3 regions of the Janthinobacterium sp. EB271-G4-7A genome follow, and region 1 is predicted to be linked to each of the others. Evidence: predicted binding sites of a transcription regulator. Region 1 holds the regulator's gene; each other region holds the start of a gene.
What was found. The regulator NrdR, encoded in region 1, represses ribonucleotide reductase genes. The targets are predictions, from matches to a motif close to CACNANATNTNGTG.
Positions count from the first base shown of each region.

Region 2: a site for NrdR is predicted at 4,173-4,186, ahead of IGS58_RS17365 (ribonucleoside triphosphate reductase). Genes of this name have one in related genera too.
Region 3: a site for NrdR is predicted at 5,003-5,016, ahead of IGS58_RS02530 (ribonucleoside-diphosphate reductase subunit alpha). Genes of this name have one in related genera too.

Region 1 covers NZ_JACYMI010000003.1:72,109-79,832, reverse strand. The annotation lists gene IGS58_RS20730 (PilW family protein) at 1-397, opposite strand, end outside; gene pilV (type IV pilus modification protein PilV) at 394-963, opposite strand; gene nrdR (transcriptional regulator NrdR) at 1,193-1,654, opposite strand; gene glyA (serine hydroxymethyltransferase) at 1,961-3,208, opposite strand; ZMP/ZTP riboswitch at 3,320-3,444, opposite strand; gene ybgC (tol-pal system-associated acyl-CoA thioesterase) at 3,760-4,161, shown strand; gene tolQ (protein TolQ) at 4,209-4,898, shown strand; gene IGS58_RS20700 (ExbD/TolR family protein) at 4,914-5,354, shown strand; gene tolA (cell envelope integrity protein TolA) at 5,403-6,422, shown strand; gene tolB (Tol-Pal system beta propeller repeat protein TolB) at 6,428-7,696, shown strand.
Region 2 covers NZ_JACYMI010000001.1:3,856,389-3,864,112, reverse strand. The annotation lists gene IGS58_RS17375 (Pls/PosA family non-ribosomal peptide synthetase) at 1-1,335, opposite strand, end outside; gene IGS58_RS17370 (anaerobic ribonucleoside-triphosphate reductase activating protein) at 1,484-2,191, opposite strand; gene nrdD (anaerobic ribonucleoside-triphosphate reductase) at 2,181-2,381, opposite strand; gene IGS58_RS17365 (ribonucleoside triphosphate reductase) at 2,378-4,126, opposite strand; gene IGS58_RS17360 (hypothetical protein) at 4,250-4,660, opposite strand; gene ubiU (ubiquinone anaerobic biosynthesis protein UbiU) at 4,823-5,860, shown strand; gene ubiV (ubiquinone anaerobic biosynthesis protein UbiV) at 5,870-6,766, shown strand; gene ubiT (ubiquinone anaerobic biosynthesis accessory factor UbiT) at 6,787-7,314, shown strand; gene IGS58_RS17340 (heavy-metal-associated domain-containing protein) at 7,342-7,605, opposite strand.
Region 3 covers NZ_JACYMI010000001.1:542,358-550,081, forward strand. The annotation lists gene IGS58_RS02500 (MacB family efflux pump subunit) at 1-702, shown strand, start outside; gene IGS58_RS02505 (ABC transporter substrate-binding protein) at 851-1,834, shown strand; gene IGS58_RS02510 (cytochrome C assembly family protein) at 2,064-2,867, shown strand; gene IGS58_RS02515 (PP0621 family protein) at 2,864-3,124, shown strand; gene IGS58_RS02520 (sigma 54-interacting transcriptional regulator) at 3,236-4,300, shown strand; gene ampD (1,6-anhydro-N-acetylmuramyl-L-alanine amidase AmpD) at 4,278-4,889, shown strand; gene IGS58_RS02530 (ribonucleoside-diphosphate reductase subunit alpha) at 5,281-7,724, shown strand, end outside.

The DNA.
Region 1 (7,724 bases):
CTTCCTTGCCGGCGCCGTAATAGCGCAAGGCCAGCACATCGCTGCCATGCAGGACGCCGGGCAGCGCGCCGCTGATGCCTTCGCTGTTCTTGCCCAGGCTGCGCGCGTCGAGCCCGGCCACATTGGCGCTGTCGTCATCGGCATGGGCGACGGGCGCGGCGCTGCTATCCCAGTTCACGTACGCCGTCTGGCGCACGGCGCGGGCGATGGTATCGAGCGCATAGCGGCCGTTGTCATCCAGCCGCGCGCTGGAGGACTGGTCGCCATAGCTGCCGCTGACGGCCAGCAACACGCTACTGGCCGCCAGCATCAGCAACGCGCCGAGCGACAGGGCCACCAGCAATTCGACCAGGCTCATGCCCCGATGCCGGCGCCACGCGGCAGGCACGCGGTTCATGCGCCGCCCCCGCCCAGCTGGATTGCCAGCCTGGGCAGCGACTCGCCTGCCGCATTCTCGGCGGACGAGCCATCGGGCAGGCGGGCGCGCCAGCCCAGCTTGATGACGATGGGCGCCCCTTTGCCGCCGCTGCAAGCCCAGTGCAAACCCTGGGCAGCGGCGTCCCACGCGGCGAGGTCGCGGCAAATGTGCAGACGTGCGCCGGGCAAGGCCGCATGCAGCCGTTGCTTCCATTCGGCGATATCGAATTGCGCCAGTTCAGCCGCACCGCAGGCGGCGGCACCGAAGCAGTCCGGCGCACCGCCGCCAGCGTCGGCGCCGTCCGCCGCCGCGTACGCCACGTTCAGGTAGGGATTGCCCGCATCGGGTCCATTCATGAGCACGCTGTTTGCGCGCATGCGCTCGGCCATGCCGGCGGCCAGTTGCACGCCCGCCGACAACAACGCCGACTCATGGCGCGCGCGCAGGGAGTTCAGTTGCAGGATGCTGGCACCGAGCAGGCCCAGCGCCAACAGCAGCAGCGACACGAGCACCTCGACGAGGCTGCTGCCACCCGCAGGAAACATAGTGCGACCGCCATTGCGCATGCGCTACTCCCTTCCGCAGAAAGAGTCGCAAGAACAGGCGGCCCAGCTACAAGATAGGCGCGCGCAAAAAACCGGATCTGCGCTAGCGCAAACAGGACAGCGATAAGGTGAGAAGAACAGCGTTGAATTGATCAGGCCGCTTGCCAGGCGAACGCTGGCGTAATGAAAACGGGGCGCATGAGTAGCCCCGTTGGCGGCGAAGTGAACGTCAGGGCTTGCGTGCCTGTCCCACTTCGGCAATCGCATCCTGGAACTCGGCCAGGTCTTCGAAGTTCTTGTAAACGGAGGCGAAGCGGATGTAGGCGATCTTGTCCAGGCGCTTCAATTCTTGCATGACGAGTTCGCCGATATAGCCGGAATCGACTTCGCGCAAGCCGCTGGTCAACAGTTTTTCCTGGATGGACGCGATGGCCGTATCCACGGAGGCGGCCGCGACGGGACGCTTGCGCAAGGCCAGCATCAAACTGCCGCGCAACTTATCCGCAGCGAACTCCGTCCGGCTGCCATTCTTTTTGACGACGGCCGGCATGATAAGTTCAATGCGCTCATACGTGGTAAAACGCTTGTCGCATTTGCCGCAGCGGCGGCGGCGCCGAATGGCATCCCCTTCCTCCGATACGCGCGTATCGAGAACCTGGGTGTCGCCGTGCTGGCAAAATGGACATTTCATGGGCTGGCTACAACTTTATAGTAATAATTACGGGAAATCGCCGCCCTTGTACAAAGGGCGCCCGAATCACTCCGGGCGCCCTTGGGCACGACTGGAATGTGTCATACAGAATCTTACTCCGTATGACACATTCTGGACAAATAATTAGCGACTATTCCGGTAAGGAGCGTCTGCAGCAGATTGCTCATCGGTCGCGCGGACAAGGCGCGAGGAGGACGCATGGCTAGCCATGCTACGACGAGCAACGCAGTACCCGCTTCCGAGGGGCTGTCTGCTGTAGATGTATTCCTTCACCGGAACAGGCTCTTAAGCTGCGTACACCGGGTGCGCGTCGGCCAGCACTTTCACGGCCGCTTTCACGCGCTCGATGGTGGCGGCGTCATGCGGATTGTCCAGCACGTCGGCGATCAGGTTGCCCACTTCTTCCGCTTGCGCTTCCTTGAAACCGCGCGTCGTCATCGCTGGGCTGCCCAGGCGGATGCCCGAGGTGACGAATGGCTTTTGCGGGTCGTTCGGTATGCCGTTCTTGTTGCAGGTGATGTGCGCGGAACCGAGGATGGCTTCGGCTTCCTTGCCCGTCAGGTTCTTGGCGCGCAGGTCGACCAGCATGACGTGCGATTCGGTGCCGCCGGACACGATGCGCAGGCCGCGCTTGATCAGGGTTTTCGCCAGCACGTCGGCGTTCTTGATCACTTGCTTCTGGTATTCGACGAATTCAGGGCTCAGCGCTTCCTTGAAGGCGACGGCCTTGCCGGCGATCACGTGCATCAGCGGGCCGCCCTGGATGCCAGGGAAGATGGCCGAGTTGATGGCTTTTTCGTGTTCGGCCTTCATCAGGATGATGCCGCCACGGGGGCCGCGCAGGGATTTGTGCGTGGTCGAGGTGACGAAGTCAGCGAACGGCACCGGGTTCGGGTACAGGCCGGCGGCGATCAGGCCGGCATAGTGGGCCATGTCGACCATGAAATACGCGCCAACTTCCTTGGCGATCTTGCTGAAGCGTTCGAAGTCGATCTTTTTCGAGAACGCCGACGCGCCAGCGATGATCAGTTTCGGCTTGCGTTCGCGGGCCAGGCGCTCCATTGCCTCGTAGTCGATGTCTTCTTCCGCCGTCAAGCCGTAGGAGACGACGTCAAACCATTTGCCGGACATGTTCAGCGGCATGCCGTGGGTCAGGTGGCCGCCTTCGGCCAGCGACATACCCATGATCAGGTCGCCTGGTTTCAGCATGGCGAAGAACACGCCCTGGTTCGCCTGCGAGCCGGAATTCGGCTGCACGTTCGCGCATTCGGCGCCGAACAGCTGTTTCACGCGGTCGATGGCCAGTTGCTCGGCCACGTCGACGTATTCGCAGCCACCGTAGTAGCGCTTGCCTGGGTAGCCTTCGGCATATTTATTCGTCAGCTGCGAGCCTTGCGCTTCCATTACGGCTGGCGACGTGTAGTTCTCCGACGCGATCAGTTCGATGTGGTCGTGCTGGCGCGTATTCTCTTTTTGGATGACGGCGAACAATTCAGGATCGACGTTGGCGAGGTTGTGATCTTTTGCAAACATGTAAAAACTCCAAGTATGAGGGTGCTTGTACTGGCAGGTTGGATCGAATGAGGGGAGCCGGCGTTAAGTGAATAACAACATTGGACAGGCAGCCTCTTCGTGCTTTTCCATAGTGGCTACCCAGGCGAACGGCTGATGAAAAATCTCACGTTTCCCGGTGGATGCCCACCTTTCGCCGGTTTGCCGATCGCCATTCATGGAGATCGCCCGACTTTTCGCCAGTCACGTGAGACGTAATGGAAGCCAAATTGTAAGTTAAGTGCCCAAATTGAGCAAGGAATGCAACCGTGCGGCTATAATCGCCGCGCGCCACTCCAGCCAGGGTGCGGCCACAAGCTGCCCCGGGGCATGACTGCGGCTTTTAAGCTGAACTTAAACCTGGCCATGGCATGTAAGCGTATGTTACGAAGCTTGCCATTGCACACGCCGGATTTACAATGCTGCGGTGCAACTTATATGCAGCTTTTGCATGGCTTTCCAGCAAGCGCCCACAGTCACAAGAAGAAAAATCGCGTAAAATGTTGCTCAATCTCACTACTGGCGCAATAAACATGCCTTCAGTCTTTACCTGGAACGTACGTGTCTACTATGAAGACACCGACGCCGGCGGCATCGTCTATTACGCAAATTACCTGAAATTCTTCGAACGCGCGCGTACCGAATGGCTGCGCGCCATCGACGTGGGCCAGCAGGAATTGCTGGAGCAGCACGATGCAATGTTCGTTGTCAAAAGCGTCAACGCCGACTATCATGCGCCAGCCAGGCTCGATGACACGGTAAGATTAACCTTAAGCATAGAAAAAATGGGGCGCGCCTCCATCGTTTTCCTGCAACAAGCCTGGTGCGGCGACCGCCTGCTCAATACGGCCCGCGTCAAGATCGGCTGCGTCGATTCGGCACTGCGCCCGCGCGCCGTGCCTGATGCAGTCGCGGCCCGCATGCGCGCCGCCTGAGCCCTACCCGCCACTCCCGGACAATTCACCCAACAGACTGCCAGCCAATGAACGTTACACAAGATCTTTCTTTCCTCGCGCTCATCTCCAATGCCCATTTGATCGTGCAACTGATCATGGCCCTGCTGCTGCTGATTTCCCTGACCAGCTGGACCTACATTTTCCGCAAGATGTTTGCCGTGCGCCAGGCGCGCAAGCAAACCATCGAATTCGAACGCAGCTTCTGGGCCGGCGGCAACCTGCATGCGCTGCACCAGAACGCCAGCGGCAACCGCGACCAGAGCGGCGCGCTGGCCCGCATCTTCGATGCCGGCATGGGCGAATTCATCAAGGGCAAGGCTTCCTACGGTTCGCGCGAAGCGCTGGACGTGGGCGCCGTGCTCGACGGCGCCCGCCGCGCCATGCGCGCCGCGTTTCAGCGTGAAATGGACGTGCTCGAATCGCACCTGGCCTTCCTCGCTTCCGTCGGCTCCGTCTCGCCGTACATCGGCCTGCTCGGCACCGTCTGGGGCATCATGAACGCCTTCCGCGGCCTGGCCAACGTACAGCAAGCCACGCTGGCCGCCGTCGCGCCCGGCATCGCCGAAGCGCTGATCGCCACCGCCATCGGCCTGTTCGCGGCCATTCCCGCTGTCGTCGCCTACAACCGTTTTTCGCATGACATCGACCGTCTGGCGATCCGCTTCGAAAGCTTCGTCGAGGAATTCTCCAACATCCTGCAGCGCCAGTCGCGCTAAGAGGGAGCAGCGTCCATGGGTTCCTCATTCAATAGCGGCGGCATGCGCGGCGGCCGTGGCCGCAAGTTCAAGTCCGAGATCAACGTCGTGCCGTATATCGACGTGATGCTGGTACTGCTGATCATTTTCATGGTGATGCCGTCGTCGAACAATCCCAGCGTGGTGAACTTGCCCAACGCGGAAAAGTCGGCCAAACCGCCCGATGACTATATTCAGATCGTGCTGAAACCGAATGGTTCACTGTCGATCGGCGTCATCGGCAAGGAACAGCTGTCGCCGGAGACGGAACCGAACCGCGACGCCCTGCTGCGCAAGCTGCGCGGTTTGCATGAAAGTAATCCCGACTATCCCGTGATGATCGCGGGCGACAAGGAAAGCAAGTACGACGATGTGATCCAGCTCATTTCGGAAGCGAAAAAGATGGGCATTACCCGCGTCGGCCTGGCCACCAAGTAAGCGCAGCACCCTGTTTCCAGACTTGACCGTTTTTAGATAGACTAGACTTTGCAGAACAAACAAATCGACCATGTACTCGGCAAGCCCTACAGCGTGCCGCGCGAACGCAGCCGCTGGCCCTCGCTGGGCCTGGCGCTAGCGATGCACCTTGGGCTGCTGTTTTTCCTGTGGGTGGGCGTACACTGGCAAAATACGGAACCTGTCGCCGTCGAAGCGGAAGTGTGGGATATGAAAGTGCAGACGGCCGCGCCGCCGCCTGACGTGGCGACGGAACCGGAGCCGACACCGGCGCCGCCGCCGGAACCGCAAGTGGAACAGCCGGCCCCGCCGCCACCGCCGCCCGTGGCAGCGCCCGAGCCGAAGGTCGACCTGCGCGAGGCGGAGATCGCCCTCGAGCGCAAGAAGGCCAAGCTGAAGGAAGAAAAAGACAAAGCGGCAGCGGAAGAACGCCGCAAGCAGGAATTGAAGGAGCGCGAGGAAGAAAAGCGCGAACTGGAAAAACAGAAGCAGAAAGAAAAAGACAAGGCTGAAAAGCTGGAAAAAGAAAAGGCCGACAAGCTGGAGAAAGCCAAGGAAGCCAAAGAGAAAGAAAAAGCGGCGGAAGAAAAAGCCGAGAAAGAACTGTCCGAGAAAAAAGCGGCGGCAGAAAAGGCCGCCAAGGCGAAAAAAGCGGCGGAAGAGAAAAAAGCCGCCGACAAGGCGCGCGCCGCGGAAATGAGCCGCATCACGGGTGCGGCGGGCGCCGGCACGACGGGTACGGCCGCGAAAGCGACCGCGCCACGCAAGGACAGCGGCTATGTCGCTGCCCTGACGAGCAAGATCAAGAGCAATATCGCATACAGCGGTAGCACGGACGTGCCGGGCAACCCGCGCGCCGTGTTCAAGATCGAGCAACTGCCAACTGGGGAAATTATTTCGGTCCGAAAGATTAAAAGTAGCGGCCTGCCGGCGTATGACAGCTCGGTGGAAAACGCCATTAATAAATCGTCGCCACTGCCGAAGAAAAAAGACGGCACCGTGGAACGCGAGATTGAACTCATATTCGAGATGAAGGATTTGCCTAAATGATGACCATGAAAAAAATGAGCTATGTCGTGCTCTGCGCCAGCCTGGTGCTGGGAGCGTCAAGCGCCCAGGCGCAGCTGCGCGTGGAGATTACGGGGATCGGCAGCAACCAGATCCCGGTGGCTGTCGCCAGCTTCGTCAATGAATCGGCGGCGCCGCAATCGCTGTCGGGCATTATCAAGGCCGACCTGGCGCGCAGCGGCGTGTTCAAGCTGATCGACGCCGATGCGCCCGTATCGGAAACGGCGCCCGTCAGCTATGAGCAGTGGAAATCGCGCGGCGCCGACGCGCTGGCGGCCGGCACCGTGCAAAGCATGGCCGATGGCCGCCTGGACGTGCGCTACAAGCTGTTCGACACCATCAAGGGTGCCCAGATCTCCAGCATGAACAATGCGGCCGCGCCGCAGTTCAACCGCTTGCTGGCGCACAAGATCGCCGATGACATCTATGAAAAACTGACAGGCGTCAAGGGCGCGTTCGCCACGCGCATCGCCTACGTCACGCAATCGGGCCGCGAATACCGCCTAGAAGTGGCCGACGCCGATGGCGAAGGCATCCAGGTCGCCCTGCGCTCGAACGAACCGATCATTTCGCCGTCGTGGTCGCCGGATGGCACCAAGGTCGCGTATGTGTCGTTTGAAAAGAAAAAGCCGATTGTCTACGTGCAAAATCTGGTGACGCGCCAGCGCACCATCGTGTCGAATGAAAAAGGCAGCAATTCGGCGCCGAGCTGGAGCCCGGACGGCTCGCGCCTGGCCGTTGCCCTGTCGCGCGATGGCCATACCCAGGTCTACACCGTCAATGCCGACGGCAGCGGCTTGCGCCGCGTCAGCAGCAGCAGCGGCATCGATACGGAACCTCAATTCTCGGCCGATGGCCAAAGCATTTACTTCACCAGCGATCGCAGCGGCGGACCACAAATCTACCGCATGTCGGTCAGCGGCGGCGAAGCCAAGCGCGTGACGTTTGGCGGCTCCTACAACATCAGCCCGCGGATTTCATCCGACGGGAAGACACTCGCTTATATTTCCCGTCGCGACGGCAATTTCCAGCTCTACGCGCTCGACCTGGCTAGTGGCCAGGAACTGCGCCTGTCGGACACCGCCAACGACGAATCACCGAGCTTTTCGCCCAACGGGAAATATATCATGTACGCGACCGAATCCGGACGACGCAAGTCGCTGGCAGTGGTATCGGTGGATGGCCGCGTCAAACAGCGTTTGACTACGCAAGCTGGCAATATCAAGGAGCCCACCTGGGGTCCTTTTATGAAGTAAATGCTGTACAGTTTCACCTTTAACCATG
Region 2 (7,724 bases), on a different contig from region 1:
CTCGCCCAGCTCCACGCGGAAGCCGCGAATTTTCACCTGGTCGTCGGCGCGGCCCAGGCACAGCACCTGGCCGTCCGCATCGATGCGGGCCAGGTCGCCCGTGCGGTACAGGCGCGCGTCATCCTCGCTGGTCGCCCACGGGTTGGGCAGGAATTTTTCCACCGTCAGATCGGGCCGGCCCAGGTAGCCCTCGGCCAGGCCGGGGCCGATGATGCACAGCTCCCCTGTCTCGCCGCGCGGCAGCAGGGCCAGGGAACGGTTTTCTCCCGGCTCGGCCACCTGCAACACCAGCAAGCCGTAGTTGGGCAGCGGCGTGCCGATGGTGACGGGTTCTCCGGGCCGCAGCCGCGCCAGGCTGCACGAGACGGTCGCCTCCGTGGGGCCATAGGTGTTGAACATGGCGCGGCCCGGGCGCGACCAGCGCTCGACCAGGGACTCCGGGCACATCTCGCCGCCCAGGTTGATCAGGCGCAAACTGGGGACTTCCTCGGCGAACAGGGCCAGCAGGGTCGGCACGGCGTGCAGCACGGTGACCTTGTTCTCGGCCAGCGCGCGCGGCAAGGCTTCCGGGTCGCCCGAGATATCCTTGGGACCCAGCCACAGGGTGGCGCCCACCAGGTAGGCGATCCAGATTTCCTCGAACGACATGTCGAAGGCGACGGAAAATCCCTGGTAGACGGTGTCGCTTTGCGCCACTTCCAGCACGGCGTTTTCGCTGCGCAGGAAGTGGCAGATGCTGCGTTGATTGATCAGGATGCCCTTCGGTTTGCCCGTGGAGCCGGAGGTGTAGATCACATAGGCCGGGTGTTCGGGCAGCACGGCGCCGCGCGCGGGCAGCACTTCGCCCGGCGCGGCGGGGGCCAGCAGGCTTTCCGCCGTCCACACGGGACGCTTGACGCCGGCGTCCAACAGGCGTGGCGCGAATTGCGCGCAGCTGACGACGCCTGCGCCATTGGCGTCATCGAGGCACACTTGCAGGCGCTCGACGGGCGTGTCTTCATCGACGGGCAGCCAGGCGGCACCCGCCTTGGCGATGGCCGCCTGCATCAGCAGCAGATGGGCGCCGCGCGGCAGCCACAGGCCCACGATGTCGCCGGGCTTGACGCCGGCCGCCACCAGGCGCGACGCGGCCCATCCCGCCTGCGCGTCGAGCTCCGCATACGTGATGCGGCGTTCGCCGTCGATCAGGGCGATCTGTTGCGGATAGCGGCGTGCCGTCGCTTCCAGCAGGTCGGCCAGTACTTCCTCGCGCAGCAGATCCGGTCGCGGCGGGCCGTACAGGATGTCGGCGTGGGTGGAAGGAGTGCCTGGGCTGACTGCGGTGAAATCGTTCATGGATGACGCTTATCTGTAATGCGGAGTGAAGAATCTGATGGGCTGCGCATGGCGCGCGGCACAGTTGATACATTACAGCACGCAAGACATTTCAGCGTTGCAGAACGGGGAATTTTGTAGAGCTTTCAGCAATTATGTGGCGGCAGGATCAATCGCCATGATTACGGAATGTAAATCGCGGAAACATGGCGCCGATTTGCGCCAAAGTATGCGCCGCCGGATAGCCGTGCAGAGGGCGGCCGGACAGCACCGCGTCCGCGCAGCCTTCGGCGCGGAATTGCTGCAGCACGTAGTTGTCGACGCCTTTCGCGGCCAGGGTGGTGGCCAGGGACAGCAACTGTTCGTCCGGCAGCAGGTCCGGGTGGGTGGTGGTGCGGCATTCGTAGGCGACGCCGCTGGCCAGGATGGCGTCCAGGCAGGCGCGCGCCGGGTCGCCGCTGCCGGCCACGCGGGTCACATGACGATAGTCGGCAAACGGCGCTTTGATGTCGAAGCCGACCCAGTCGACCAGGGGCAGCACTTCCTGCAGGCGCTGCGGATAGATGCAGGCCGTGTGCAGGCCGATGCCGAACCCCAGTTCCCTGACGTCTTGCATGGCCCGCCCCAGCGCCGGGTCCATGCACGCTTCGCCGCCGCTGAAGACGACGGCGTCGACCAGGCCTGCGCGCCGGCGCAGCCAGGTCAACACGTCGTGCCAGGGCATGGCGCCTTCCGGCGTGCGCGCCTGCAGGTGAGGATTGTGGCAATAGCCGCAACGCCAGGGGCAGCCCTGCACGAACACCACGGCCGCCAGCTTGCCAGGGTAGTCGGTGGCGGAAAAGGGCGTCAGGCCGCCCACTTTCAAATCAGCCGCCATGGCAGGCGGACAGGCCAACCCGGGCGCTCGCTTCCGTAAAGTACTGGCGCTCGTGGAATTCGCCCTGCTTGCCGATGTTGAACGAGGCGACGGGGCGATGATAGCCCATCACGCGGGTCCAGATTTCGCAGCGCTGGCGTTCGGTGTCGAGCAGAGTGATGGCGGGAGTGAAGTCGGGACGTGCGTTCATGGCGTTTCCTTGAGTGGGTGAGCGAGATCGGACTGCTTGCGCGCGATCAGTTCCGCGTCGCAGGTGGGACAGAATTCATGTTTGCCGGCCAGGTAGCCGTGGCGCGGGCAGATGGAAAACGTGGGCGTGACCGTGATGTAGGGCAGCGAGAAGCGGCTCAGGGCGCGTTTCACCAGCTCGCGGCAGGCATTCGCGTCCGACAGCGCTTCCGTCATGTACAGGTGCAGTACCGTGCCGCCCGTGTACTTGCGCTGCAGCGCGTCCTGCAATTCCAGCGCCTCGAACGGGTCGTCCGTATGGCCGACGGGCAGCTGCGACGAATTCGTGTAGTACGGGTTGTCGACCGTGCCCGCCTGCAGGATGGCGGGGAAGCGCTTGCGGTCTTCGCGGGCGAAGCGGTAGGTCGTGCCTTCGGCCGGCGTCGCTTCCAGGTTGTACATATGGCCCGTCTCTTCCTGGAATTGCACCATGCGGGCGCGCACGTGGTCGAGCAGGCGCACGGCCAGCGCATGGCCTGCTGGCGCCGTGATGTCGTAGGCGTCGCCGCTGAAATTGCGGATCATTTCGTTGATGCCGTTCACGCCCAGGGTGGAGAAGTGGTTGCGCAGGGTGCCAAGGTAGCGCTTCGTGTACGGGAACAGGCCTTGCTGCATCAGTTCCTCGATGGTGCGGCGCTTGATTTCCAGGCTCGTCTTGCCCAGTTCCAGCAGGCGGTCCAGGTCCGCCATCAGGGCTGGCTCGTCGCCGCGCCATCGGTGGCCCAGGCGCGCGCAGTTGATCGTCACCACGCCCAGGGAACCCGTCTGCTCGGCGGAACCGAACAGGCCGTTGCCCCGTTTCAGCAGTTCGCGCAAGTCCAGCTGCAAGCGGCAGCACATGGAGCGGATCATGTTCGGCTTGAGTTCCGAATTGATGAAGTTCTGGAAGTAGGGCAGGCCGTAGCGGGCCGTCATTTCGAACAGACGCTCCGCGTTTTCGCTATGCCAGTCGAAATCCTCGGTGATGTTATAGGTGGGGATGGGGAAGGTGAAGACCCTGCCCTTGGCGTCGCCCGCCATCATGATCTCGATGTAGGCGCGGTTGATCATGTCCATTTCCGCCTGCAGCTCGCCATAGCTGAAGTCCATCTCCTGGCCGGCGATGACGGGAATCTGCTCGCGCAGGTCGTCCGGGCAGACCCAGTCGAAGGTGAGGTTGGTGAACGGCGTCTGCGTGCCCCAGCGCGACGGCACGTTGAGGTTGAAGATCAGCTCCTGCATGTACTGGCGCACGTCTTCGTAGCGCAGGCTGTCCTTGCGGATGTAGGGTGCCATGTAGGTGTCGAAGGAGCTGAACGCCTGCGCGCCGGCCCACTCGTTTTGCAGGGTGCCGAGAAAATTGACGATCTGGCCGATGGCGCTCGACATGTGCTTGGGCGGACCGGATTCGATCTTGCCCGGCACGCCGTTCAAGCCTTCGTGCAGCAGGGTGCGCAGCGACCAGCCGGCGCAATAGCCGGCCAGCATGTCGAGGTCGTGGATGTGCAGCGCCGCTTCGCGGTGCGCCGCGCCCACTTCCGGCGGATATACCTGGTCCAGCCAGTAGTTGGCGATGACCTTGCCCGATACATTGAGTATCAGGCCGCCCAGCGAGTAGCCCTGGTTGGCGTTGGCGTTGACACGCCAGTCGCGCCGCTCCAGGTATTCATTGATGGACGCGGCGACATCGACCTGGCCGCGTGTGGGGGAAACTGCATTTGTCGTCATGAAACCTCCAGTAAACACAACATGCGGTGTTTTTATGGAGATTAATCACTAAATATAGTGACGTCAAAGGGCGCGTGCTGTTGCGTGACGAATCCTTGATGCAGGTGAAAAAAGCGCCCCCGTTTACTTTTTCGCGCGGCCCTGGCGCAGGATGACGCGGCTCAGGCCAAAGTACGCGGCGGCGCAGACGGCGATGCTGATAGTGGAGGCGGGCAGCACGTGCGCCCAGATTTCCAGCGGCGAGAAGGTGCTCCAGCTGGCGACGCGGATATCGAAGGTGACGTAGTTCGCCAGCAGCCAGTAGACGGCCAGCAGGCCCGTGCTGATGGCGATCTGGCGCGGCACCGGCATGGCGCGGCGCGCGAAGACGGCTTGCAGGAACAGCAGCAGCACGCCCGGATACGCGCCCAGTATCTCGGGCGACAGGATGGAGAGCTTTTCTTCGACATAGCCGTCGGCGGGCGCGGCCCACTGTACTTGCAGCACGGTGAGGAACAGGGTGAGCAGGAAGATCAGCAGCGGTTTGCGGGGCATGGCGGGCAATCGAAGAGGGAGAAAAGTGGGGCATTTTACAGCCAGGTCAAGCAAGTTGAACGCGCGCCAGCCATGCATGCATTCCTTCACCTGCGTCAAGGACTGGCCAGCATGGGCGGGGCTATAGTCTGCACCCTGAGCCGATACAGGACTGTGAATATCATGATGCTTGAATCAACCACCGCCACCCGCGTGGCCGGACCGCTGGAACTGGTCTGCCCCGCCGGCAGCCTGCCCGCCTTGAAAGCAGCCGTCGACAATGGCGCCGACACCGTTTACCTGGGCTTTCGCGACGCCACCAATGCGCGCAATTTCGCCGGCCTCAATTTCGACGAGAAGGCCATCGCCGAGGGCGTGCGCTATGCCCACCAATATGGGCGCAAGGTGCTGCTGGCGCTGAATACCTATCCGCAGCCGCACAACTGGGCCGTGTGGCGCAGCGCCATCGACCGCGCCGCGCAGGCCGGCATCGACGCCATGATCGTGGCCGATCCTGGCCTGATGGCCTACGCAAGTGAGCATCACCCGCAGCTGCGCCTGCACCTTTCCGTGCAGGGCTCGGCCACCAACTACGAAGCCATCAATTTTTACCATGAGCACTTCGGCATCGCCCGCGCCGTGCTGCCGCGCGTGCTGTCGATGGCGCAGGTGGAGCAACTGATCGCCAAGACGGAAGTCGAGATCGAGGTCTTCGGTTTCGGCTCCCTGTGCGTGATGGTCGAAGGACGTTGCGCGCTGTCGTCGTATGCGACGGGCGAGGCGCCGAATACCCATGGCGTGTGCTCGCCGGCGAAATCCGTGCGTTGGCTGGAAACGCCGAACGGCCTCGAATCGCGCCTGAACGGCGTGCTGATCGACCGCTATGCGCCCGGCGAAAACGCCAGCTATCCGACCCTGTGCAAGGGCCGTTTCGAAGTCAATGACGAAGAGTATTACGCCATCGAGGAGCCGGCCAGCCTGAATACCCTGGCGCTGCTGCCGCAACTGATCGCCATGGGCGTGCGGGCCGTGAAGATCGAAGGGCGCCAGCGCAGCCCCGCCTACGTGGCGCAGGTGACGCGCGTGTGGCGCGAGGCGATCGACGCCTGCCGCGAAGGCAATGCGCGCTACGCCGTCAAGCCGGGCTGGATGGCGGCCATGGACAAGCTGGCCGAAGGCCAGCAGCACACATTAGGTGCTTACCACAGATCTTGGAAATAGAGGATGAACATGCTGAAGCTCTCACTGGGCCCCTTGCTGTACTACTGGCCGCGTGCCACCGTCTTCGAGTTTTACCAGCAGATCGCCGGCACCGCCGTCGATATCGTGTACCTGGGCGAAACCGTCTGCTCGCGCCGGCATGAGGTGCGCCTGGCCGACTGGCTCGATATCGCCGACATGCTGGCCGCCGCCGGCAAGGAAGTGGTGCTGTCGACGCAGGCGCTGATCGAGGCGGGCGCCGAACTGGCGACCCTGCGCCGCATCACGGGCAATGGCCGCTATGGCGTCGAGGCCAACGACATGGGCGCCGTGCACTGCATGGAAAAGGGTACGTCCTTCGTCGCCGGTCCCCATTTGAACCTGTTCAATGGCCCCAGCCTGCAATTGCTGGCGCGCCTGGGTGCACGGCGCTGGGTGATGCCGCTGGAAATGGGGCAGACGGCGCTGGCCGAGATGCAGCGCCAGAAGCCGGAAGGGCTGGAGACGGAAGTCTTCGCCTACGGCCGCATGCCGCTGGCGTTTTCCGCGCGCTGCTTCACGGCGCGCAACCGCAACCTGCCGAAGGACGATTGCGGCTACAGCTGCCTGGAAGAGCCGGACGGCCTGCTGCTGCGCACGCGCGACGAAGTGCCATTCCTGGTACTGAATGGCACGCAGACGCAGTCGGCGCTGGTCTACAACCTGGTGCGAGAACTCGACGCCATGCGCGACATGGGCGTGGTGGTGGCGCGCATCAGCCCGCAAGCCATGCATACGGAACAAGTCATCGCCATCTTTGACCGCGCCCGCCGTGGCCAGGTCAGCGGCATCGGCGCCCAGGCCCAGCTGGCGGCCTGCCAGCCGGCCGGCGCCTGCGACGGCTACTGGCACGGCCAGCCCGGCATGGAACAGCACGCCCCACATTGAACGCATCGAAAGGAAGCACCATGCAAGATCAACTGGAAAGATTGCCGATCCCGGCCAAGCCTCCCATGAGCAAGCCCGGCGTGTCGTACCGCTTGCCGGAACCGCTGGCCGAATTGCTGTCCAAGCTGCCCCCGTATCCCGCCTCCTGGCTGTTCGTGCAAGGCTTGAACCGCCTGCTGGCGCCGCAATTGCCCGACGACGTGCGGCGCAGCCTGGAAGGGCGCAGCTTGCGCTTGCGGCTGCTGGACGCGGGCATCGCCTTCGATTTCGAGTGGCAGGGCACGGTGTTTGTGGCCGAGCGCTATGTCGACGTGCCGGACCTGTGCATCGCGGCCAGCGTGCATGATTTGATGCTGCTGGCGCGGCGCCACGAAGATCCGGACACCCTGTTCTTCAGCCGTCGTTTGAGCCTGGAAGGCGATACGGAACTGGGCTTGCTGTTCAAGAATACGCTCGACGCCATCGAGTTGCCGCCGTTCGACCTGCAGGCGCTGGGACCGCGCCGCGTGCTGGCGCATCTGCGCGACCGGGGCGCGCGGGAAGGCTGAGCGGCGAAGGGAAGAGGGGGCAGGCGCTCAGTGGCGGCAGTGGCCGCAAGCGCCGCTGCACGATGCCAGCTGTTCTTCATCCGTCGCTTCGCCCATGAAGCCGGCGTCGTTGACGGCGGCCAGCAGGCGTTCCTGCGTGGCCAGACGTTCGTCGAACTGCACCGTGGCGCCGTGCCGCGCCAGCGAGACGCACACGGTGCTCACGCCCGTGACGGCTTCGAGCGCGCCCGTCAGCCTGTCGGCGCAGCCTTCGTGATCCATCCCGATAATATTCAAGCGCGCTGTCTGCATGTGTTCCTCTTGTTTTTCAAATAAAAAAACAGCGTAGGCGAGGGGCGCGCATGCCGTCCAGAGCAGCACGCAAGATTTATTTCCTATTTGCGGTTTTGTTGATCTGGATTAACTCCAGC
Region 3 (7,724 bases), on a different contig from region 1:
GACGTGGCCAATCCCGTGGGGCAGAGCATCCTGATCGGCAACGTGCCTTTCCAGGTGATCGGCGTGATGAGCGCGAAGGGGGCGCTGACGGGCGAGAAGGATGAAGACGACGTGCTGCTGCTGCCGTTTTCCACGGCCGGCATCCGCGTCTTCGGCCAGCGCGAGCCGACGTACACGGTGATGGCGGTCGCCGACGTCAAGCGCGTGACGGAGGTGGAGGCGGCAGTCGACGCCACCATGTTCGAGCGCCACCGCATCCGCGACTACGGCATCAGCAACGCGGCCGCGTCGATCGCCGCCGAAGCGAAGACGCAGGACAACATGACCATGATGCTCAGCCTGATCGCCGCCGTCTCCCTGGTGGTGGGCGGCATCGGCGTCATGAACGTGATGCTGATGACGGTGCGCGAGCGCACGCGCGAAATCGGCATCCGCATGGCGACGGGCGCGCGCCGGCGCGACATCCTGCGCCAGTTCCTCACCGAAGCCGTGCTGGTGTCGGTGGTGGGCGGCGTGGCCGGCATCGTGGTCGGCGTGACGGTCGCCGGCCTGCTGCTGGTATGGGACGTGCCGGTGATCTTTTCCCTGAGCGCCATCGCCGGCGCGTTTGCCTGCGCCGTGGTGACGGGGCTGGTGTTTGGCTTCATGCCGGCGCGCAAGGCGTCGGGACTCGACCCGGTGGTGGCGCTGGCGGGACAGTAGCAACAGACGGTCGTCATAACGCCGGCAGCGTGGGGCTGCCGGCAAAAAAATGTTGCCCTGGCTCCAACACGCGGTACTATCTCTTGATAATAAAAGCAGTGTTTCGCGTGCCCTTGCGGGCATACACCAACCACCACAGGAGAACCCGATGCGTAAGAAATTAACCTTGAAGACCGGTATTGCCGCCGCCCTCATGCTGGCCTTCGGCATGGGCGCCGTCCAGGCGCAGGAAGTCGTGCGCCTGGGTAATTTGAAATTCGCCCATTACGGCGCCGTGTCGTACATCAAGGAAATCGCGCCCAAGTGCGGCATCAAGGTTGAGGAGCATGTGTTCGCCAAGGGCCTCGACGTGATGCAGGCGATTATCGCGGGCGAACTGGACGTGGGGGCGACGGCGTCCGAAGCGGCCATTTCCGGCCGCGCCGGCGGCGCGCCCATCTACGTGGTGGCCGGTTTTGCCAAGGGCGGCGCGCGCCTGGTGGGCGGGGCGGGGCAAAAGATTGCCAGCGTCAAGGAACTCAAGGGCAAGCGCGTGGGCGTGACGCGCGGCGGCATCCAGGAAGTGCTGCTGCTGGCCGAGCTGTCGCAAGCTGGCCTGACGTATTCCGAAACCAAGGGCAAGGATGTGCAATTGGTATTCCTGGCCTACGCCGACTTGAACCAGGCGCTGATGGGCAAGAATATCGACGCCATGATGCAGTCCGAGCCGCAATCGTCGCAGGCCATCAACAAGGGTTTCGGCACCGAAGTCATCAAACCGTACGACACGCCGATCGGCGAACCCGTGCGGACTATGGTGATGACGGAAAAGTTCTACAAGGAACGCCGTCCCGTGGCGGAAAAATTCATGCGCTGCTTCGTCGAAGCCACCAAGACCTTTATCGACAACAAGGCGACGGCGGAAAAGTATGTGCGCGAAGTGGTGTTCCGCGGCCAGATCACGAAGGATGACTTCGACGACGCGATCAGCAATTCGCCGTATTCGTATGACATCTCGCCCGAGCATATTCAGACCACCACGGACGTGATGGTGAAAACGGGCGTGGGCCGCATGACGAAACCGCCCGTGGCCAAGGACTGGGTCAAGACCGACTTGCTGGAGCAGGCGAAAAAGAGCCTGAACGTGAAGTAAACCGGATATTGGCAATGCCCGATGGCCCGCTTAAGCGGGCCATCATTTTTTTGCGGCATACTAATATATACAGGTAGCGTGAAAGATTGCCGAAATCTTGAGGGTGCGCCACCCCGTCATGCCTCAGGCGCGATATCATGGCAGGCTTGCGGCATTGGATGGCGGCGTCGTGCCTGTCACCGGGCTGTCGCCTGAATCGCGCTTGTCGGCTATGGTGTAAACTTAAACTATGCAGATCTATTTCTTTTTCATCGCCGCGCTGTTGTACGCGGCGTGCGCGGTGCTTCCCTCGTCCCGTGCCCGGCTCATTGCCGGCCTGACCGGCGTTGCCTGGCTGGCGCACGCCGCCACCTTGTGGTTCGACCTGATGGCGCCGGGCACCTTGCGCTTCGGTTTTTCCGCCATGCTGTCGGCCGCGCTGTGGGTCTCGGTGGGCGCCTACTGGATAGAGAACCGCAATTTCAGCCTGGACGGACTGCGCCGCATGGTCATGCCCAGCGCCGTCCTCGCCATCGGCCTGGCCTGGGCCTTTCCTGGCAGCCAGGTCAACATGGAAGGCAAGTCGGCCGTCTTCGGCTGGCACATTGCCGTGGCCGTGCTTGCCTACAGCACCTTGACGATTGCCGCCTTCCACGCCGTGCTGATGGCGCTGCAGGAATCGCGTTTGCATACGCGCAGCGAAAGCCGCGGCTTCATCGGCACGGCGCTGGACCAGTTGCCAGCCCTGTTGACGATGGAAAAACTGCTGTTCCGCATGATCGGCCTGGGCTTCATCCTGCTGAGCCTGACCGTGCTGTCGGGTATCGTGTTTTCCGAACAACTATTTGGCAAGGCCCTGAACTGGGATCACAAATCCGTGTTTACCATGCTGTCGTGGCTGTTGTTTGCCGCGCTGCTGGCAGGCCGCCGCTTTCGCGGCTGGCGCGGCAAGACGGCCCTGAGTTTTACCCTGGCCGGTTTCGCCACCTTGCTGCTGGCCTATGTCGGCAGCCGTTTTGTACTGGAAGTGGTTTTACACCGAGGATTCGCATGACACGTGTTTTATTCTGGCTGGCGCTGGTATTCCTGGTGTTGTTTGCTATCCGCAGCAAGATCCGGAGCATGCAGCAACGGGCCCGCGCGCAGCAGCAACAGCAGCCGAATCCGTTTGCGCCGCCGGGCCGGCCGCAGGAATTGCCTGATGCCGAACTGATGCTGTGCTGCGCCCATTGCGGCGTGTACTACCCGGCCTCCGAAAACGTGCAGGCCAAGGGCCACGATTACTGCAGCCACGCGCACGCCACCTTGTAAGGGCGTGCCGGCGCGCGTTGCTCATCCGTATCGTAACGTCCTCCGGCATCCGTCCGGCGTAGCATCTGCAGCAGGCGGTTCGTCGCCGCCATTGCAGAAAGGCGCGCTCCCATGTCCCGTCCCAGTCCGCAGACCGTCACCGCCGCCGGCATGCCGCCGGCGCCGCAACTGAGCGGCAATTCGCTGCCCATGCAGGCGCTGCGCGCGCAGATCGGCCGCATCGCCCGCTGTGGCGCGCCGGTGGCCATCCGCGGCGAATCGGGCACGGGCAAGGAACTGGCGGCGCGCGCCATCCATGCGCAGGGCGCGCGCGCCAGCTTCCCGTTTATCGCCGTCAACTGTGGCGCTATTCCCGAAGCGCTGATGGAAGCGGAATTCTTCGGCTGCCGCCCGGGCGCCTATACGGGCGCGCTGCACGAACGCCAGGGCTTGTTCCAGGCAGCCCACGGTGGCAGCTTGCTGCTCGACGAAGTCGACGACCTGCCGCTGTCCATGCAGGTGAAACTGTTGCGCGTGCTGCAGGAGCGCCGCGTGCGCAAGCTGGGCGGCAGTACTGACGAGGCAGTCGATGTGCGCATTCTGTGCGCCAGCCAGCATGGCCTGGGGCGCGGCGTGGCGGCCGGGACGTTTCGCCAGGACCTGTTCTACCGCCTGAATGTGATCGAGCTGGCACTGCCGCCGCTGCGCGAACGGCGCGGCGATCTGCAGGTATTATGTGAGGTGATCCTCGCGCGCCTGTCGCCGCGCCGGGCAGTGAGTCTGGCGCCGCCCGTGCTGGCGGCCCTGGCCGCGTATGCGTTTCCCGGCAATGTGCGCGAACTGGAAAACGTGCTGGAGCGGGCGCTGGCCTTTGCCGACGGCGGCGTGATCGCGCTCGAGGGGCTGGCCTTGCCGTCGGCGGCGGGCAGCATGCCGTCGCGGGCGCCGCCGGCCTTGCCGGAACGGCAACTGTGCCTGCCCGGCATGGCGGCGTATGGCGTGCCCCCCGTCTTGCCGCTGGACATGTATTTGCGCCAGGCCGAGCGCGACATGATCATGCTGGCGCTGGTGCAGGCGCGCTACCACCGCGCGCGGGCGGCGCGCCAACTGGGCCTGAGCGTGCGCCAGTTGCGTTACCGCATGCAGAAATTGACGATACAGGAAGCCCTATTTGATGAGCGCATGGACGATAGATGAAGACGGCTGGTGCGATGGCGCGCTGCGCTATGACTCCCAATACTACGATGCGCGACCGGACGGCGCGCAAGTCGATTTGCTGGTGATCCATAACATCAGCTTGCCGGGCGGCCACTTTGGCGGACCGCATGTGTCGGACTTGTTTACGGGCCGGGTAGATTATAATGCCGATCCTTCTTTCGCCGACCTGCGTGGCTTGCAAGTCTCGGCGCACTTTTTTGTGCGGCGCGATGGTGCGTTGCTGCAATATGTTTCTGCTGATAAACGTGCCTGGCATGCCGGCGCGTCCACCTTCGAGGGACGTCCGCAGTGCAATGGCTATTCCATCGGTATCGAAATGGAAGGCGCGGACGATGTGCCTTTCCAGCGGCGGCAATACCATGTCCTGGCGGCGCTGACGGTGGCGCTGGCGGCGCGCTACGGGCTGTCCCAGGTGCGCGGCCACGAGCATATCGCGCCGGGAAGGAAGACGGATCCGGGACCGTTTTTTGACTGGCATTTTTACCAAGTATGCTGGCTGGAAACCTTGCGCGGGCAGCCTGCGTTAGCGCTTACTTCGCGGGGATTGGGCTTTCCATCCATGCCCTGAAAAGTCAACCGAAATCGTATAAGAAAAGACAAAAAATTACGCTGGCGGATGCCGGAAAACTATTGCATCACCCTTCGATGGGTACTACAATTAGTGCAGAAGTTGGATGTAAAGACTATATCTAGTGCCATCACAGACGTTTTCAGAATTATTGTCAAAGCTATCCGGATTGCTGATAAAGCACTGGAACTGGCGGTTTATCACCCTTGATCGTGTTTCGCGCCAGCCGGGCAGTGCGGTGTGGCGAGATGGATACTGACCTGTTTTATGCACTATGAATTTACTATTTAGCAACAAATACCTGAAGAAACCCTGACCATCGGGCGTTCTATTCAACAACACACGCGGCAGCAAAACTGCAGGCTGACTTTAGCTGACAACGGGAGCTTCAATGCAATCACCACAAGATATTTCCATCCATCCAACGCCAGTATCGCCAGCGCCAGGCGCGGCCAACAGTGTGGCGAGCACGGGCGCGGCATTGGGCGACTATCGCATCATCCGCCGCAACGGCGCGGTGGTGGCATTTGAGCCTTCGAAGATCGCCATCGCCATGACCAAGGCGTTTTTGGCCGTTAACGGCGGCCAGGGCGCAGCCTCGGCACGCATTCGCGAACTGGTGGAACAACTGACCGACGGCGTCGTCGCCGCGCTGGTGCGCCGCCATCCGGGCGGCGGCACCTTCCATATCGAAGACGTGCAGGACCAGGTGGAACTGTCGCTGATGCGTTCGGGCGAACACGACGTGGCGCGTGCCTACGTGCTGTACCGCGCCAAGCACATGGAAGAGCGCCGCCTGCAGAAGGAAGCGCAAGGCGCTTCCGCGCAAGTCACCGCGCCCCAGCTGAACGTCACCGACAACGGCGTGCGCCGCCTGCTGGACATGCAGGAAGTGCGCGACCTGATCAACGCCGCCTGCGCCGGCCTGGAAAAGCACGTCGATGCCGACGCTATCCTGGCTGAAACAGTGAAAAACTTGTACGACGGCGTGCCCGTCGAAGAGCTGCACAAGTCGGCCATTCTGGCGGCGCGCGCGCTGATGGAAAAAGACCCGGCCTACAGCCAGGTCACGGCCCGCATCCTGCTGCACACGGTGCGCAAGGAAGTGTTCGGCAAGGAAGTGCCGCAAGCGGCCGCTGCCGCCGAATACCTGACGTATTTCCCGCAATACATCGCCAAGGGCATCGCCGCCGAGCTGCTGAACCCGGTACTCGCCAGCTTCGACCTGGAACGCCTGGCGAAAGCCATCGTGGCCGACCGCGACTTGCAATTCGGCTACATCGGCCTGCAAACCCTGTATGACCGCTACTTCCTGCACATCCAGGACGTGCGCATCGAAATGCCGCAGGCGTTCTACATGCGCGTGGCCATGGGCCTGGCGCTGAACGAGGCGGACCGCGAAGCGCGCGCCATCGAGTTCTACAGCCTGCTGTCCTCGTTCGACTTCATGAGCTCGACGCCGACCCTGTTCAACTCGGGCACCCTGCGCTCGCAGCTGTCGTCGTGCTACCTGAGCACCGTCTCGGATGACTTGGAAGGCATCTACGACGCCATCAAGGACAACGCGCTGCTGGCCAAGTTTGCCGGCGGCCTGGGTAACGACTGGACGCCAGTGCGCGCCCTGGGCGCCCACATCAAGGGCACCAACGGCAAGTCGCAAGGCGTGGTGCCGTTCCTGAAAGTGGTGAATGACACGGCCGTGGCAGTCAACCAGGGCGGCAAGCGCAAGGGCGCCGTCTGCGCCTACCTGGAAACCTGGCACATGGATATCGAGGAATTCCTCGACCTGCGCAAGAACACGGGCGACGACCGCCGCCGCACGCACGACATGAACACGGCGAACTGGATTCCCGACATGTTCATGAAGCGCGTCATGGAAAAAGGCGAATGGACCCTGTTCTCGCCGTCGGACACGCCAGACTTGCACGACAAGGTCGGCAAGGCTTTCGAACAGGCTTACGTGGGCTACGAAGCCAAGGCCGCCGCCGGCGAAATCCGCGTATTCAAGAAGATCGCCGCGCTGGACCTGTGGCGCAAGATGCTGTCGATGCTGTTTGAAACGGGCCACCCATGGATCACGTTCAAGGACCCTTGCAACATCCGCAGCCCGCAGTCGCACGTCGGCGTCGTCCACAGCTCGAACCTGTGCACGGAAATCACCCTGAACACCAGCAGCGATGAAATCGCCGTCTGCAACCTCGGTTCCGTGAACATGCCGGCGCACATGAAGGAAGGCAAGCTCGATCACGTCAAGCTGGCCAAGACCGTGCGTACCGCCATGCGCATGCTCGACAACGTCATCGACATCAATTACTACGCCGTCGACAAGGCGCGCAATTCGAACATGCGCCACCGTCCGGTCGGCATGGGCGTGATGGGCTTCCAGGACTGCCTGCACATGATGCGCGTGCCGTTCGCCTCGGACGCCGCCGTGTCGTTTGCCGACACCTCGATGGAAGCCGTCTGCTACTACGCCTACCTGGCGTCGACGGAACTGGCCGAAGAGCGCGGCCGCTATGAATCGTATGCAGGTTCGCTGTGGGACCGTGGCATCCTGCCGCAAGACTCGGTGAAACTGCTGGCAGAAGAGCGCGGCGGCTACCTGGAAGTCGATTCCTCGTCGGCCATGGACTGGACTCCGGTGCGCGAACGCATCGCCAAGTTCGGCATGCGCAACTCGAACTGCGTGGCGATCGCCCCGACGGCGACGATTTCGAACATCATCGGCGTCTCGGCCTGTATTGAGCCGACGTTCCAGAACCTGTACGTGAAATCGAACCTGTCGGGCGAATTCACCGAAATCAACGGCTACCTGGTGCGCGACCTGAAGGCGCG